Regions from separate parts of the Paenibacillus marchantiae genome, predicted to be linked through region 1. Evidence: a T-box and tRNA genes for the amino acid it is inferred to sense, from the RefSeq annotation. Region 1 holds a T-box; the other holds one or more tRNA genes.
What was found. A T-box is a leader RNA that pairs with one kind of tRNA and senses whether it is charged. The one in region 1 lies ahead of trpS (tryptophan--tRNA ligase), so its partner is inferred to be a tRNA-Trp.
Positions count from the first base shown of each region.

Region 1 (7,604 bases):
GGAACCTGGCTTCTTGGAAGGACTCTGTGCCATGACTCGGGATAACGGCTCACTCGTTATTTACGACGAGGTCATTACAGCCTTCCGTTTCCACTATGGCTCCACACAGACGTACGCGGGACTGGACAATCATGCGGAGATCGAACCGGATCTGACTGCACTTGGCAAAATCATCGGCGGCGGTCTGCCCATCGGTGCTTACGGCGGTCGTAAACAGGTTATGGAGCAGGTTGCTCCACTCGGCCCGGCCTATCAAGCCGGAACGATGGCTGGTAACCCTGCGTCTATCTCTGCGGGTATCGCTTGTCTGGAGGTTCTGCAAGGCGAAGGTGTATATGCGGAGATGGAACGTCTTGCGATTGATCTGACTACAGGCCTTCAGGCTTCTGCGGATCGTCATGGCATTGCGTTAACCATTAACCGAATTCGTGGTGCCTTTTCCACCCACTTCTGTGACCATCCGATTACGAACTATGATCAAGCCCAGGATACCGATGGGGAACTGTTCGCTTCCTTCTTCCGTCATATGCTGAATCGTGGCATTAATCTGGCTCCTTCCAAATATGAAGCCTGGTTCCTGACCACTGCACATACGGACAAGGATATTCAAGAAACATTGGAAGCCGCAGAATCTTCCTTCAAAGCTATGGCTCAGGCGTAAACCGTTATCTAACAATTCACATGTCGCAGCATAGCATGTCACTGAAATTAAATTAATCACATGAAATAAAGGCGTCCCACAAGCGATTATTCCGCTTGTGTGGACGCCTTTTGCAGTTTCATTATCTCCTCACGGATAATCCTCAGCCCTTCCTTGATCCGTTGCTTAGGTACATTGGATATGTTTAACCGCAGCATTTTATCCTGATGTACCTCCTGTGCACCCTCCGGAAAATATCGTTCTGTTGTATCGGCAATCACTCCCCGTTGCTCCAACCGGGACAGCAAGACCTTGAGTGGCATATCCTTAGGCAGTGGCAGAACCGTATGCTCCCCTCCTGTGCGTGGTGCATTCACAAACGGAGTAAAGTCCGGGTAAGCATTAAGCTGTTGATACAGCTTGTTCATCCGGGCAGCATAACGACTGCGGATGACTTTGCCATGGTGGGCAAACATCCCGTTACGGATGTAGACTTCAAGTGCTGCCTGGGATAGTACTGCAGTGTCAATATCGAGCATTTTTTTGTATTTACTAAACGATGCAGTAAGACTTACAGGCAGAATAGCCACGCCAATCCGCAGGCCGGGAAACAGGATTTTGGAGTAACTTTTCAAATAAATGACTCGCCCTTCTGTATCATAGGACCATAATGGGTCCTGCTTCGTGTTCTCTTCCAAATCAGCCAAGAAATCATCCTCTACCAGATAGACATCATAACGCTGCGCCAGGCGGATTAATTTTTTCTTCTCAGCTGCCGTCAGGGAAGTCCCAATCGGGTTGTGAAAACGCGGCATAACATAAAAAAATTTGATATCTCCTTCGCGGAACTGTCGTTCGAGCGCGTCCCAATCCAGGCCCTCCAGAGAGCGCCTGACACCTGCAATAGGGACATTCAGTCCTTGTAGAAGCGAAGGCATATTATGATAACCCGGCAGTTCCAGCATTACCTGCTTTTTCCCATTTGGAAAAGGCATTAACGCCAGCACAGCTAGAGCTTGCTGCACCCCTGAAGTAATAAAGAACTGCTCCTTCCGGGCAAACACCTGATAATCGGCGAATTGCTTCTGCAACAATTCAATCAAGGAAGGCAAGCCTCTCTCGGTTCCATACAAAAACAAATCCGCCTGTTTCTTCTCCATTGCCTGATCCACACAATGGCGAAAATCGGAATAAGGGAATACACGCGGATCAGGAGCTGCAGAGGCAAAATCCAGCGGTCCCTGCCACTCTCCATCCTCCACTTCGGCTCCATTCTGTACCGCATAATATCCGGACTGAGGCACCGCGTAGACCAGATGCCGCTCTTCCAGCCACTCATACGCTCGTATGGCTGTACTCACACTACATTGATACTGCTCAGCCAGAACACGCACAGCCGGCAGTTTGATTCCTTTGTCCTGCCATTGTCCACTATTCTGCTGCCGCAATTGGTCCTGAATCCATTGCTTAAGTGATTCGGCGATGATTTCGTATTTTCTCATTGGATTCTGCAACTCCTCCGACTTCAGCATTACCTTAAGTGTACCGGTACAATAAACATTTTTGTCTATTGTACCACTATTGGTCTGGCAGTATATTGAATAAGGTCAGACAGCGTACGCAGCAACATATGCGCGGTTGTAGTAGTAAAGAAAAACCGTATTATTGGAGGAAAACCTATGAACAATAGCCAGACTAGAAGATACGCATATGTAGCAGCTGTTTTATATGCAGCCATTATTGGTTTATCCTTTTTATTTGTCAAAATGACGGTGAGTGTGGCACATCCAATTGATGTACTTGCACATCGTTTTGCTTTGTCATTACTCGTAGTCAGCATCCCTGTCATTTTCGGATGGATCAAGATCAAGCTAACCCTTCGTGATCTGTGGCGTATCATTCCGCTAGGGCTGCTCTCTCCTGTTTTGTTCTTTGCCTTTCAGGCATTCGGGTTAGTCTCGTCCAACTCATCGGAAGCAGGGATTATCCAGGCGATGGCCCCCGTATTCACACTTGTGTTGGCCTCTATCTTTCTAAAAGAACGTACATCCCTTTTGCAAAAACTGTTCCTGCTGTTGTCCGTGGCAGGTGTAATCTTTATTTTCTTGATGAAAGGGAGCGGGATGTCGGCAGGCAACTTTAAAGGTATTGCTTTACTGCTGCTCTCCACGGTGTGTTTTGCAGGTTATGGTGTATTGGCAAGACCCTTGGCGCAGAAATATAAACCGATGGAATTGACCTGGGTGACCCTGATGGTTGGATTTATCGTCTTCAACGCAGCTTCCCTGATTCGTCACGCGTCGAGCGGAACCATGGTGGATTATGTGAAGCCACTCGGAGATGCATCTTACCTAGGAGCACTGGCCTATCTGGCTGTCCTCTCCACCATGTTCTCCACGCTGCTGGCGAGTTATGCCCTGACTCATCTGGAAGCTTCCAAAATGAGTGTATTCAGTAATTTGTCCACACTCATTTCGATTGCTGGCGGAGCCTGGATATTGCATGAACCTGTCCATGGATACCACTTTGTTGGAGCCTTGCTGATCATCGCAGGTGTACTTGGCACCAATATGAGCGGAAGAAAACGCAAGCTGGTCAATCCAGATAAAGCATGATACAATGTGAAAAATTATAAACGGATGTTATCAACAATGATGAAGAGAAGTACACAGGACAGGATACCTCAGAGAGCCGGCGGATGGTGTGAGCAGGTGTATCGGTCATGTGGAAATGGGCTTCGGAGTTCCGAGTTGAACCCTTTCTGCCACCTGTACTCAGGAGCGCGGATCGTCAGTAGGCAAGGCGGCATGTTCAGCCGTTATCCATGGACAGGATATCGATAAGGATTATGTGGGCTTCCTGCATATATTTATCCGTATCCCTCAAGTGGGCCGCAACCAGCGGCCAATTAAGGTGGCACCGCGAAGCATAAGCCTCGTCCTTCTATTCTGTTCCCGTCTGGGAAACAGGATGAAGGACGAGGCTTTTTTAATTTATGTATGTACCCAAAACTGTTGCAGGCTGAAAGGAGGTGATGGTCGTGGAAGACGGCTGGTGGCGTCAGCAATTAAGGATCGAAAAATCACAACATCAAAGGAGAATGAACCATGAACAAGAACAAAGACATTATTTTAACCGGAGACCGGACAACCGGACAGCTTCATCTCGGCCATTACGTTGGCAGCCTGCGCAGTCGGGTGCAATTGCAGGATGAGTACAAAACGTATATTTTACTGGCTGATGTACAGGCGCTTACGACCCACTATGATCAACCGGGACTTATTGCAGACAGCGTGCACCAAGTGACACTCGATTATCTTGCCGTAGGTATCGATCCCAATAAAGCCACTCTGTTCATCCAGTCGATGATTCCGGAAATTGCCGAGCTGACTGTCATATTCTCCATGTTTATCACGGTGAACAGTCTTCGGCATAATCCCACGATTAAAAACGAAGCGCGTGACCGTGGCTATAAGGATCTCTATTACGGATTTCTCGGTTATCCTGTCAGTCAGGCTGCGGATATTGCGTTCTGCAAAGCAACCCTTGTTCCAGCGGGGGAAGACCAGATCCCACATATCGAAACAGCGCGGAAACTGGTCCGGCGGTTCAATGAATTATATTCGCCCGTTCTGCCTGAACCACGTATTCTGACCGGAGAACGGCTGGGCGGACTGGATGGCGTGGGCAAAATGAGCAAAAGCATGGGCAATGCCATCTCGTTGAATGCTCATCCTGATGATGTGTATGCCAAGCTGGCCAGGGCAAAAACCGATCCTGCCCGCATTCATCGTTCTGACCCGGGACATCCGGATATTTGTCCGGTATTTGCCTATCACCAGCTGTTTCGAAAGGATCAGGCCGCTGAGATTCATGCGAGCTGTAGTGACGGCACCATTGGTTGTAAGGATTGCAAGATGATTGCAGGCACTGCAATTAACGAACTGCTCTCCCCTTTCCGTGAACGGCGAAATTACTATGAACAACGTGGACATGAAGTGAAAGAAATCCTCGTGGAAGGCACACGCCAGGCCCGTCAGGCTGCACGTGAGACGATGCTTGAGGTTCGTGAAGCGATGGGGATACGTTATTTCGACTGACGGTATGAGAAGGCTTGATCACGTTAACACTGCTGAGAACAGTATATTGGGAAAAGAGGTCCCTCAGCATGAAACCAACACAGCCTTCTTTTTTGCAAGCCATGATGTTAATGATGTTATCTGTCGGCCTGATCAGTCACGTCCTGATCATCCCTGCCCTTTTGTCTTCGGCAAAAAGAGATGCATGGATATCCGTTCTGTTGTCTGCAGGGCCTTATCTTTTATTCACTCTAATGCTTGCCTATGTCTCTCGTTTTCTCCAGCACCAAACCTTGCATGAATGGCTGACTTCCCATCTTGGCAAGCCTCTTGGCATGCTGTTTCGGGTGGGAAACAGCCTCTTTTTTTCTGTCCGTGATCTACTTCACTCTGCATGATACCACCACTTGGGCCAAAACCAATTACCTGACGGAGACGCCCATATTGGTTACAAGCATTGCTCTGATGTCTCTCTGTGCCTATGCGGCCTATAAAGGAATACGCTCTCTGGCATTTACAGCAGGTTTGATCCTGCCCCTGGTTGTGCTGCTTGGCTTCTATGTAGCTATCGTCAATACACAGTACAAGGATTACAGTCGTCTGCTGCCTGTGCTTGAACATGGCTGGCATCCCGTACTTCATGGCACAGTCTACAGTCTTGCAGGCATGTTTGAGTTGCTGTTCATCTGGTACTTGCAGCCCCACCTCTCCAAACGGATACGTGTATGGCAGTACCTGATGCTCGCGATCATTATCCTTGGGCTGACACTTGGCCCACTCATTGGGGCGATCGTGGAATTTGACCCTTTTGAAGCTGCCAAAATGCGATATCCCGCCTTTGAAGAATGGCGAATTGCGTCCTTGGGCAAATATATTGCCCAGACTGATTTCTTTTCCATTTATCAGTGGCTCGCCGGTTCTTTTACCCGGATTAGTCTGGCCATGTATATTGTAGTAGAAATTTGGAATATTAAGAGCGCCTCCAGAAGGATCATATGTTGTGCCACTCTTGGCGTCTTTTTTATTCTTACCATGCTGTATCCTCTGGATGATATGACATTCGAAAAACTGCTTGTCCAATACATATTCCCGTTCAATCTCGTGTATCTGAGCGGACTAGCGGTGGTTGCAACAGCAGTTGCATACATCAGTTCACGCCATCAGAGGAGGAAACATCATGGAGCACCAAACGATTGACACCACGTCCCATGAAACGCTGCTTGCCTCTTTCGAAGAGCAGTTCAGTCCCTGCGCAGATGTTGTTATTCAAAGCTTTCCTGCCAAAGATGAAACCGATATGTCGGTGATTATGCTCTATTGCGACGGTTTGGTCGATGGTAAACAAATCAATCAGTTTATTATCCCACGGCTGGAACAGCATTCTCTACATGAAGAAGAAGCACATCCCAAAGAATTGGGGTTAACATTGAATCCGGTGGATGATCTCACAGATACAGAGAATTTAAATCTGCTGATTTTCAGCGGACAATTACTGCTCATTTTCGGAAATGGTGATCAATCCTGCAGTCTAGATATCGCGAGTATACCAGGAAGAACCCCTGAGGAGTCGGCGATCGAGTCATCGATTAAAGGACCTCGGGATGGGTTCACTGAGGAGTTATCCGTGAATATTGGCCTCATTCGCAAACGAATGAAAACCTCTTCCATGTGTTATGAGAAATATGTCAAAGGTGGTCGTACCCAGACCGCTATTGGTCTGTTATACGTCAAAGACATCATTAACCCGGATATTCTGAAAGAAGCACGCCAAAATCTCGACCAAATTGAAATCGATGGCATTCTTGGTACCTCTATTATGGAACGTGCCATTATGGGGGGAATTCGCAGCATCTTCCCACTCACGGATAATACGGAGCGACCCGATTATGTCGTGGACTCCCTTTTAAATGGGCGATTTGCGGTTCTCATTGAAGGTTCACCAGTAGCCATTATCGCTCCAACCACTCTGTTTAATCAGTTAAAATCGCCGGAAGACGAGAGTACCCCTTTTTTCATTGTTACTTTTGAGCGAATTTTGCGCATTTCCGGATTACTGATTGCCTGCTTCTTTCCTGCCTTCTATATCGGCCTGACTAGTTTTAACGTGGAGCAGATCCCCTTGCCTCTGCTTGCAACCATTTCGGGTACACGGATGGGTCTACCTATGCCAGTAACGCTGGAAGCATTTTTAATGATATTTATGTTCGAGCTATTTAATGAAGCCGGCCGCCGACTCCCACGAGCCTTGGGGCAAACCGTCAGCGTCGTAGGTGGGCTTATTATCGGAGATGCAGCTATCCGAGCAGGAATTACTTCCCCCACGATCATTGTCACGGTGGCTATTTCGGTAATCTCCAGCTATATTTTGGTGAATACCGTGCTTAGTGGGGCTACTGCTCAAGTCCGGATTGGGATGCTAGTCATTTCTTCCATTCTTGGGTTATTCGGTTTCATGATTGGACTACTGGGTCTGCTGGTGCACCTCGTATCCTTGGAGTGTTATGGCGTCTCATACCTGTCACCCGTCTCACCTTATATACCCGGCGACTTCACCCAAGCCGTATCCATGCCCCCTTCTATGAAACGGACCAAGCGCCCAGCTGTACTCCATACACAGGATTCCACTCGCCGGAGGAAAGGCTCGTGACAAGATGGATGGCTAAAGTTAGCTTGTTAATAAGCTGCTTTATCCTGCTGACCGGGTGCTGGGATTCCAAAGAGGTTCAGAGTATTAACTTTATCACGGCTGTAGGAATAGATTATGTAGACAACCAATATGTTGCTTACGCCCAACTCATTGATTTCTCCAGTATTGCCAAGCAGGAAGGGCCCACTTCAAGGCAAGCAAGTGATATCTGGATCGGACGGGGTGAGGGTTCTACGCT
Region 1 is NZ_CP118270.1:1,872,952-1,880,555, reverse strand. Features, by position in the region: gene PTQ21_RS08675 (glutamate-1-semialdehyde 2,1-aminomutase) at 1-661, shown strand, start outside; gene PTQ21_RS08670 (aminotransferase-like domain-containing protein) at 748-2,142, opposite strand; gene PTQ21_RS08665 (DMT family transporter) at 2,320-3,255, shown strand; T-box leader at 3,283-3,586, shown strand; gene trpS (tryptophan--tRNA ligase) at 3,748-4,740, shown strand; gene PTQ21_RS08655 (GerAB/ArcD/ProY family transporter) at 4,809-5,117, shown strand; gene PTQ21_RS08650 (endospore germination permease) at 5,095-5,916, shown strand; gene PTQ21_RS08645 (spore germination protein) at 5,897-7,366, shown strand; gene PTQ21_RS08640 (Ger(x)C family spore germination protein) at 7,375-7,604, shown strand, end outside.

Region 2 (7,604 bases), 1.8 Mb from region 1:
CGGATCGCACTGGAAACTGGGTGACTTGAGTGCAGAAGAGGAGAGTGGAATTCCACGTGTAGCGGTGAAATGCGTAGATATGTGGAGGAACACCAGTGGCGAAGGCGACTCTCTGGGCTGTAACTGACGCTGAGGCGCGAAAGCGTGGGGAGCAAACAGGATTAGATACCCTGGTAGTCCACGCCGTAAACGATGAGTGCTAGGTGTTAGGGGTTTCGATACCCTTGGTGCCGAAGTTAACACATTAAGCACTCCGCCTGGGGAGTACGGTCGCAAGACTGAAACTCAAAGGAATTGACGGGGACCCGCACAAGCAGTGGAGTATGTGGTTTAATTCGAAGCAACGCGAAGAACCTTACCAGGTCTTGACATCTGAATGACCGGTGCAGAGATGTACCTTTTCTTCGGAACATTCAAGACAGGTGGTGCATGGTTGTCGTCAGCTCGTGTCGTGAGATGTTGGGTTAAGTCCCGCAACGAGCGCAACCCTTATATTTAGTTGCCAGCACTTCGGGTGGGCACTCTAGATAGACTGCCGGTGACAAACCGGAGGAAGGTGGGGATGACGTCAAATCATCATGCCCCTTATGACCTGGGCTACACACGTACTACAATGGCCGGTACAACGGGCTGCGAAATCGCGAGATGGAGCCAATCCCAACAAAGCCGGTCTCAGTTCGGATTGCAGGCTGCAACTCGCCTGCATGAAGTCGGAATTGCTAGTAATCGCGGATCAGCATGCCGCGGTGAATACGTTCCCGGGTCTTGTACACACCGCCCGTCACACCACGAGAGTTTATAACACCCGAAGTCGGTGGGGTAACCGCAAGGAGCCAGCCGCCGAAGGTGGGATAGATGATTGGGGTGAAGTCGTAACAAGGTAGCCGTATCGGAAGGTGCGGCTGGATCACCTCCTTTCTATGGAGAATCGTTTCCCGAGTGGAAACATTCAAATATGCAGCTTAGCTGCAAAAATTACTCACTCGTTGCTCAGTTTTGAGAGCTCAAACTCTCAAACAGCTTGCTTTTGCATGGAGCTTGTTCTTTGAAAACTAGATATCGAAACGAAATTTTGCGAATTAGAACATTCCTTTTTAAGCTGAACTTGTGTTAAACAAGTTTCAATAAAAACGGTAGATTGCATTTGCTCCTTGGAGCAATTGGTTAAGCTACTAAGAGCACACGGAGGATGCCTAGGCGCTAGGAGCCGATGAAGGACGTGGCGAACAACGAAACTGCCTCGGGGAGCTGTAAGCAAGCTTTGATCCGGGGGTGTCCGAATGGGGAAACCCAGCTGGGGTAATTTCCAGTTACTCATAACTGAATACATAGGTTATGCAGAGGCATACCAAGGGAACTGAAACATCTAAGTACCTTGAGGAAGAGAAAACAATAGTGATTCCGTCAGTAGCGGCGAGCGAACGCGGAGAAGCCCAAACCAGAGAGCTTGCTCTTTGGGGTTGTGGGACATCTCACATGGAGTTACAAAGGAACCGGTTAAGCGAAGAGGTCTGGAAAGGCCCGCCAAAGAAGGTAAAAGCCCTGTACTTGAAAGTCTGTTCCCTCCGAGATGTATCCCGAGTAGTGCGGGGCACGTGAAACCCCGTATGAATCCGGCAGGACCATCTGCCAAGGCTAAATACTTCCTAGCGACCGATAGTGAAGCAGTACCGTGAGGGAAAGGTGAAAAGCACCCCGGAAGGGGAGTGAAATAGAACCTGAAACCGTGTGCTTACAAAAAGTCAGAGCCCGTTTTAGGGGTGATGGCGTGCCTTTTGTAGAATGAACCGGCGAGTTACGTTCCCGTGCAAGGTTAAGGTGAAGAGCCGGAGCCGCAGCGAAAGCGAGTCTGAATAGGGCGACATAGTACGTGGACGTAGACCCGAAACCGGGTGATCTACCCCTGTCCAGGGTGAAGGTGCGGTAACACGCACTGGAGGCCCGAACCCACGCATGTTGAAAAATGCGGGGATGAGGTGGGGGTAGCGGAGAAATTCCAATCGAACTCGGAGATAGCTGGTTCTCCCCGAAATAGCTTTAGGGCTAGCCTCGGAAAACAGAGTCGTGGAGGTAGAGCACTGATTGGGTGCGGGGCCCGCAAGGGTTACCAAGCTCAGTCAAACTCCGAATGCCATAGACTTACTTCCGGGAGTCAGACAGTGAGTGCTAAGATCCATTGTCAAAAGGGAAACAGCCCAGACCATCAGCTAAGGTCCCCAAGTGTGTGTTAAGTGGGAAAGGATGTGGAGTTGCACAGACAACCAGGATGTTGGCTTAGAAGCAGCCACCATTGAAAGAGTGCGTAATAGCTCACTGGTCGAGTGACTCTGCGCCGAAAATGTAACGGGGCTAAACACACCACCGAAGCTATGGCTTGATACTATGTATCAGGGGTAGGGGAGCGTTGTATAAGGGTTGAAGGTGTACCGTAAGGAGCGCTGGACATTATACAAGTGAGAATGCCGGTATGAGTAACGAAAAGATCAGTGAGAATCTGATCCGCCGAAAGCCTAAGGGTTCCTGAGGAAGGCTCGTCCGCTCAGGGTAAGTCGGGACCTAAGGCGAGGCCGAAAGGCGTAGTCGAAGGACAACAGGTCGAAATTCCTGTACCACCGTAAGCCGTTATGAGCAATGGGGGGACGCAGCAGGGTAGTGACGCGGACTGATGGATGTCCGTCTAAGCAGTGAGGCTGATGTGTAGGCAAATCCGCACATCATTAAGGCTGGGCTGTGATGGGGAGCGAAAATTATAGTAGCGAAGGTCATGATCTCACACTGCCAAGAAAAGCCTCTAGCCAGGTGATGGTGCCCGTACCGCAAACCGACACAGGTAGGCGAGAAGAGAATTCTAAGGCGCGCGGAAGAACTCTCGTTAAGGAACTCGGCAAAATGACCCCGTAACTTCGGGAGAAGGGGTGCCCCGGTAGTGTGAATAGCACGAGGGGGCCGCAGTGAAAAGGCCCAAGCGACTGTTTAGCAAAAACACAGGTCTGTGCGAAGCCGTAAGGCGAAGTATACGGGCTGACGCCTGCCCGGTGCTGGAAGGTTAAGGGGAGCGGTTAGGAGCAATCCGAAGCTGTGAACCGAAGCCCCAGTAAACGGCGGCCGTAACTATAACGGTCCTAAGGTAGCGAAATTCCTTGTCAGGTAAATTCTGACCCGCACGAATGGCGTAACGACTTGGGCGCTGTCTCAACGAGAGATCCGGTGAAATTTTAATACCTGTGAAGATGCAGGTTACCCGCGACAAGACGGAAAGACCCCATGGAGCTTTACTGCAGCTTGATATTGAATTTGGGTACGATCTGTACAGGATAGGTGGGAGCCTTTGAAACGTGAGCGCCAGCTTGCGTGGAGGCACCGTTGGGATACCACCCTGATCGTATCTAGGTTCTAACCTGGTACCGTAATCCGGTGCGGGGACAGTGTCAGGTGGGCAGTTTGACTGGGGCGGTCGCCTCCTAAAGAGTAACGGAGGCGCCCAAAGGTTCCCTCAGAATGGTTGGAAATCATTCGAAGAGTGCAAAGGCATAAGGGAGCTTGACTGCGAGACCTACAAGTCGAGCAGGGACGAAAGTCGGGCTTAGTGATCCGGTGGTACCGCATGGAAGGGCCATCGCTCAACGGATAAAAGCTACCCTGGGGATAACAGGCTTATCTCCCCCAAGAGTCCACATCGACGGGGAGGTTTGGCACCTCGATGTCGGCTCATCGCATCCTGGGGCTGAAGTAGGTCCCAAGGGTTGGGCTGTTCGCCCATTAAAGCGGTACGCGAGCTGGGTTCAGAACGTCGTGAGACAGTTCGGTCCCTATCTGTCGTGGGCGTAGGAAATTTGAGAGGAGCTGTCCTTAGTACGAGAGGACCGGGATGGACGTACCGCTGGTGTACCAGTTGTTCCGCCAGGAGCACCGCTGGGTAGCTATGTACGGAAGGGATAAGCGCTGAAAGCATCTAAGCGTGAAGCCCCCCTCAAGATGAGATTTCCCAGTATGTAAGACCCCTTGAAGACGACGAGGTAGATAGGCTGGGGGTGGAAGTGCAGCAATGCATGGAGCTGACCAGTACTAATCGGTCGAGGGCTTATCCAAATATGCAAGTTATAAATCGCACATTTCGTTTCGGATCTAGTTTTCAGAGAATGATCTCTGAAGCATATTCCCTGATAGCTCAGTTGGTAGAGCACTCGACTGTTAATCGAGTTGTCACAGGTTCGAGCCCTGTTCGGGGAGCCATATGGAGAGGTGTCCGAGTTGGCCGAAGGAGCACGATTGGAAATCGTGTAGGCGCCACAAGCGTCTCGAGGGTTCGAATCCCTCTCTCTCCGCCATAGTAAGGCCCGTTGGTCAAGGGGTTAAGACACCTCCCTTTCACGGAGGTAACAGGGGTTCGAATCCCCTACGGGTCATATCTAACTTCAAAAAAAGAAGTTGATTTTCACAGCAGTTTTATGATAAGATCATAAATGTGTTGTTCGGAGGCTTAGCTCAGCTGGGAGAGCATCTGCCTTACAAGCAGAGGGTCGGGGGTTCGATCCCCTCAGCCTCCACCATATAACTTTTAATAACGACGCGGGGTGGAGCAGCCCGGTAGCTCGTCGGGCTCATAACCCGAAGGCCGCAGGTTCAAATCCTGCCCCCGCAATTATACTTTCTTTCAAGAAAGTGATCTGGAACCGTGGTGTAGTTGGCCTAACATGCCTGCCTGTCACGCAGGAGATCGCGGGTTCGAATCCCGTCGGTTCCGCCATTTTAATCTTTACATGAGGAAGCTGTTCACTAAATCTGCTATATGGCACCGAACGCCCTAGATAAAGTGTAACGTTTCGAGATTAAACTTTATTGTGGCTCGGTAGCTCAGTCGGTAGAGCAGAGGACTGAAAATCCTCGTGTCGGCGGTTCGATTCCGTCCCGAGCCACCATTTATCACAACTTAATACGCCGGTGTAGCTCAACTGGTAGAGCAACTGACTTGTAATCAGTAGGTTGGGGGTTCAAGTCCTCTCGCCGGCACCATGTAATCCTGGAGGATTAGCGAAGTGGCCAAACGCATCAGACTGTAAATCTGCTCCCGTACGGGTTCGGTGGTTCGAATCCATCATCCTCCACCAGTTTTTAGGGGCATAGTTTAAAGGTAGAACAACGGTCTCCAAAACCGTTGGTGTGGGTTCAATTCCTGCTGCCCCTGCCAATTAACTTTTAAGAGCATATTGTATTATGGCGGTCGTGGCGAAGTGGTTAACGCACCGGTTTGTGGATCCGGCATTCGGGGGTTCAATTCCCCTCGATCGCCCTTTTGTTTTTTGGGGATTAGCCAAGCGGTAAGGCAACGGACTTTGACTCCGTCATGCATAGGTTCAAATCCTATATCCCCAGCCATTATGCGGACGTGGCTCAGCGGTAGAGCATCGCCTTGCCAAGGCGAGGGTCGCGGGTTCGATTCCCGTCGTCCGCTCCAAAATATGGCGCCATAGCCAAGTGGTAAGGCACAGCTCTGCAAAAGCTTTATCCCCAGTTCGAATCTGGGTGGCGCCTCCAGTATATTTTTATAAAAACATCATATGCCGGCGTGGCGGAATGGCAGACGCGCTCGACTCAAAATCGAGTGGGAAACCGTGGAGGTTCGAGTCCTCTCGCCGGTATTCAAGCAAGTAAGGAAAAGCTCATTAGATGCAAAATCTAATGAGCTTTTTTTATTTGATGGGTTGAAAGATGACTTGTGGTACTTAGGCAAAGAGGGGGATCCTGAATGGATTCTTGTAGGTCACCACAACAATTACTGCAGGGGAATTCAGCATGATGTGCTTGGGCAAATACGCGACATTCTGGTATCTCTAGATTCAAAGTAGTGCTTTACCTGTAAATTGGCGACCTTTCAATTGCTGTGCTACTGCGTCAATTTCATCCCCTAATTTCTTATGGCTTATAGAAGGAGATGAAGTTATTTTTGTTTATGTATTGACGCATAACTTCAATGAGTATATTGTAGACATATAAAGTCTCTGATATTATTTTGAATAATTATGGATATTATAGCTCTTTTAAACATATAAAAGATGCTTATCAAAACAAGATAATATCCTTTTTGCGAGCGGATTTATATTTTATAAAAGAAATGGAGGGAAGCAACGTGTCTGAGGAAAAACATATATCCAAGCATTCTGAAATATTATTCGATCTATCTATGTGGGAAGAAGCGTGGAAGAATCAGTCCACAGCTTCAACATACAATATGAAGAGCGCAGCGTTTGACGCGAAATCAGCGTTTGAACGATGGGCTAGAGAATATCATCAACAATCGTTTACAGAAGAAGGAAAGCAGCGATCCGGACGCATCATAGGCTGGATTGAAAATCAGGGAGTGAGTTTTGACGGGGTATCGATATTAGACATTGGAGCAGCGTCGGGCATCTTTACGATTCCTTTTGCAACCAAAGGAGCGACCGTTACAGCTGTAGAGCCCTCTGAACTGTTAGTTTCATTAATGAAGGAGACAATTCCTGCATCCCTTACATCCAGTATTGATATCGTTTCAGAGCGGTTCGAGGATATATCGATTCAGGACAAGGGTTGGGAGAAGAAATATGATTTTGCATTTGCATCCATGTGCCCGGCAATGTCGAATTGGGAAACGATTGAACAGGCGATCAGCACTGCCCGAAAGTATGTTTATATCAGCACGATGGCTGGACCGAGAGAACACACACTAATAAATGAGCTTAAAGAGGTACTAGGTGTCTATCCATCATACAACGCTGGAGATATGGGATATATACAACAGCTGCTGTACCTGAAAGATTATTCTTACACCACCTTGATCACTAAAGAAACAAGTTATATGGAGATGTCTGTTGAGGAAGTCGTTGATAAGCTTCAGGAGTGGCTTAGTACGCATGAACTGCCAACGGATGAAGGTTCACTTGCCCTGGCTGAGCAATATATTAGAGACACTTACAAGGATGGTATGGTTACATTCTCACGTGGAGGGAAGTTCGGTAAAATTCTGATTCAATTGGAGCAACCGAATATGAAAGTGGTACGGCCCAAGTAACAGTACACCCATTTCAGCAATAATCAATTTAGATGAAATTTTAAGGGAGCAAAGGGAGCAGTTATACTGCTCCCTTTTGATGTTCATATATAAAACAACTTATTCTTCGACTAAATAACAAACGTTCTTCTTCTATAGATAGAAATAGTTATAACCGTCGTACTTCATCACCAAAAGAGCCAATTATTGCTTTATGGATAGATCAGGCTTCTGCTTTCGTTCCCTATACTGTCCAGGAGTGATCCCTTCCCATTTTCGAAAAGAACGGATAAAGTTCTGCGGGTTGTTATAACGAAGCCGTGCGGCAATATCCTTGACCGCTAGCTCGCTTTCGTCAAGCCACTTTTTAGCTATACTGAAGCGGTACTTCGTCAGATACTCACTGAAAGCACAGCCTGTCTCTTTGCGGAACACACTACTTAGGTAGTTGGCATTGTAGTGAAGTCTGGATGCGCATTCCTCCAACGTCAGATCCTTATCGTATTCTTTCTGGATGATGGCAATCATTTTCTCGGATATGTGCTGATATTGGGCGTACTGTCTTTCTTTCAAAATG
Region 2 is NZ_CP118270.1:58,854-66,457, reverse strand. Features, by position in the region: rRNA gene PTQ21_RS00400 (16S ribosomal RNA) at 1-918, shown strand, start outside; rRNA gene PTQ21_RS00395 (23S ribosomal RNA) at 1,163-4,089, shown strand; tRNA gene PTQ21_RS00390 (tRNA-Asn) at 4,158-4,233, shown strand; tRNA gene PTQ21_RS00385 (tRNA-Ser) at 4,237-4,328, shown strand; tRNA gene PTQ21_RS00380 (tRNA-Glu) at 4,335-4,406, shown strand; tRNA gene PTQ21_RS00375 (tRNA-Val) at 4,475-4,550, shown strand; tRNA gene PTQ21_RS00370 (tRNA-Met) at 4,569-4,642, shown strand; tRNA gene PTQ21_RS00365 (tRNA-Asp) at 4,670-4,747, shown strand; tRNA gene PTQ21_RS00360 (tRNA-Phe) at 4,844-4,919, shown strand; tRNA gene PTQ21_RS00355 (tRNA-Thr) at 4,938-5,013, shown strand; tRNA gene PTQ21_RS00350 (tRNA-Tyr) at 5,023-5,108, shown strand; tRNA gene PTQ21_RS00345 (tRNA-Trp) at 5,115-5,188, shown strand; tRNA gene PTQ21_RS00340 (tRNA-His) at 5,218-5,290, shown strand; tRNA gene PTQ21_RS00335 (tRNA-Gln) at 5,302-5,376, shown strand; tRNA gene PTQ21_RS00330 (tRNA-Gly) at 5,381-5,455, shown strand; tRNA gene PTQ21_RS00325 (tRNA-Cys) at 5,462-5,535, shown strand; tRNA gene PTQ21_RS00320 (tRNA-Leu) at 5,561-5,639, shown strand; gene PTQ21_RS00315 (class I SAM-dependent methyltransferase) at 6,128-7,048, shown strand; gene PTQ21_RS00310 (helix-turn-helix domain-containing protein) at 7,232-7,604, opposite strand, start outside.
Region 2: it has a tRNA-Trp gene. The T-box ahead of trpS (tryptophan--tRNA ligase) is inferred to sense a tRNA for this amino acid. The anticodon was not compared.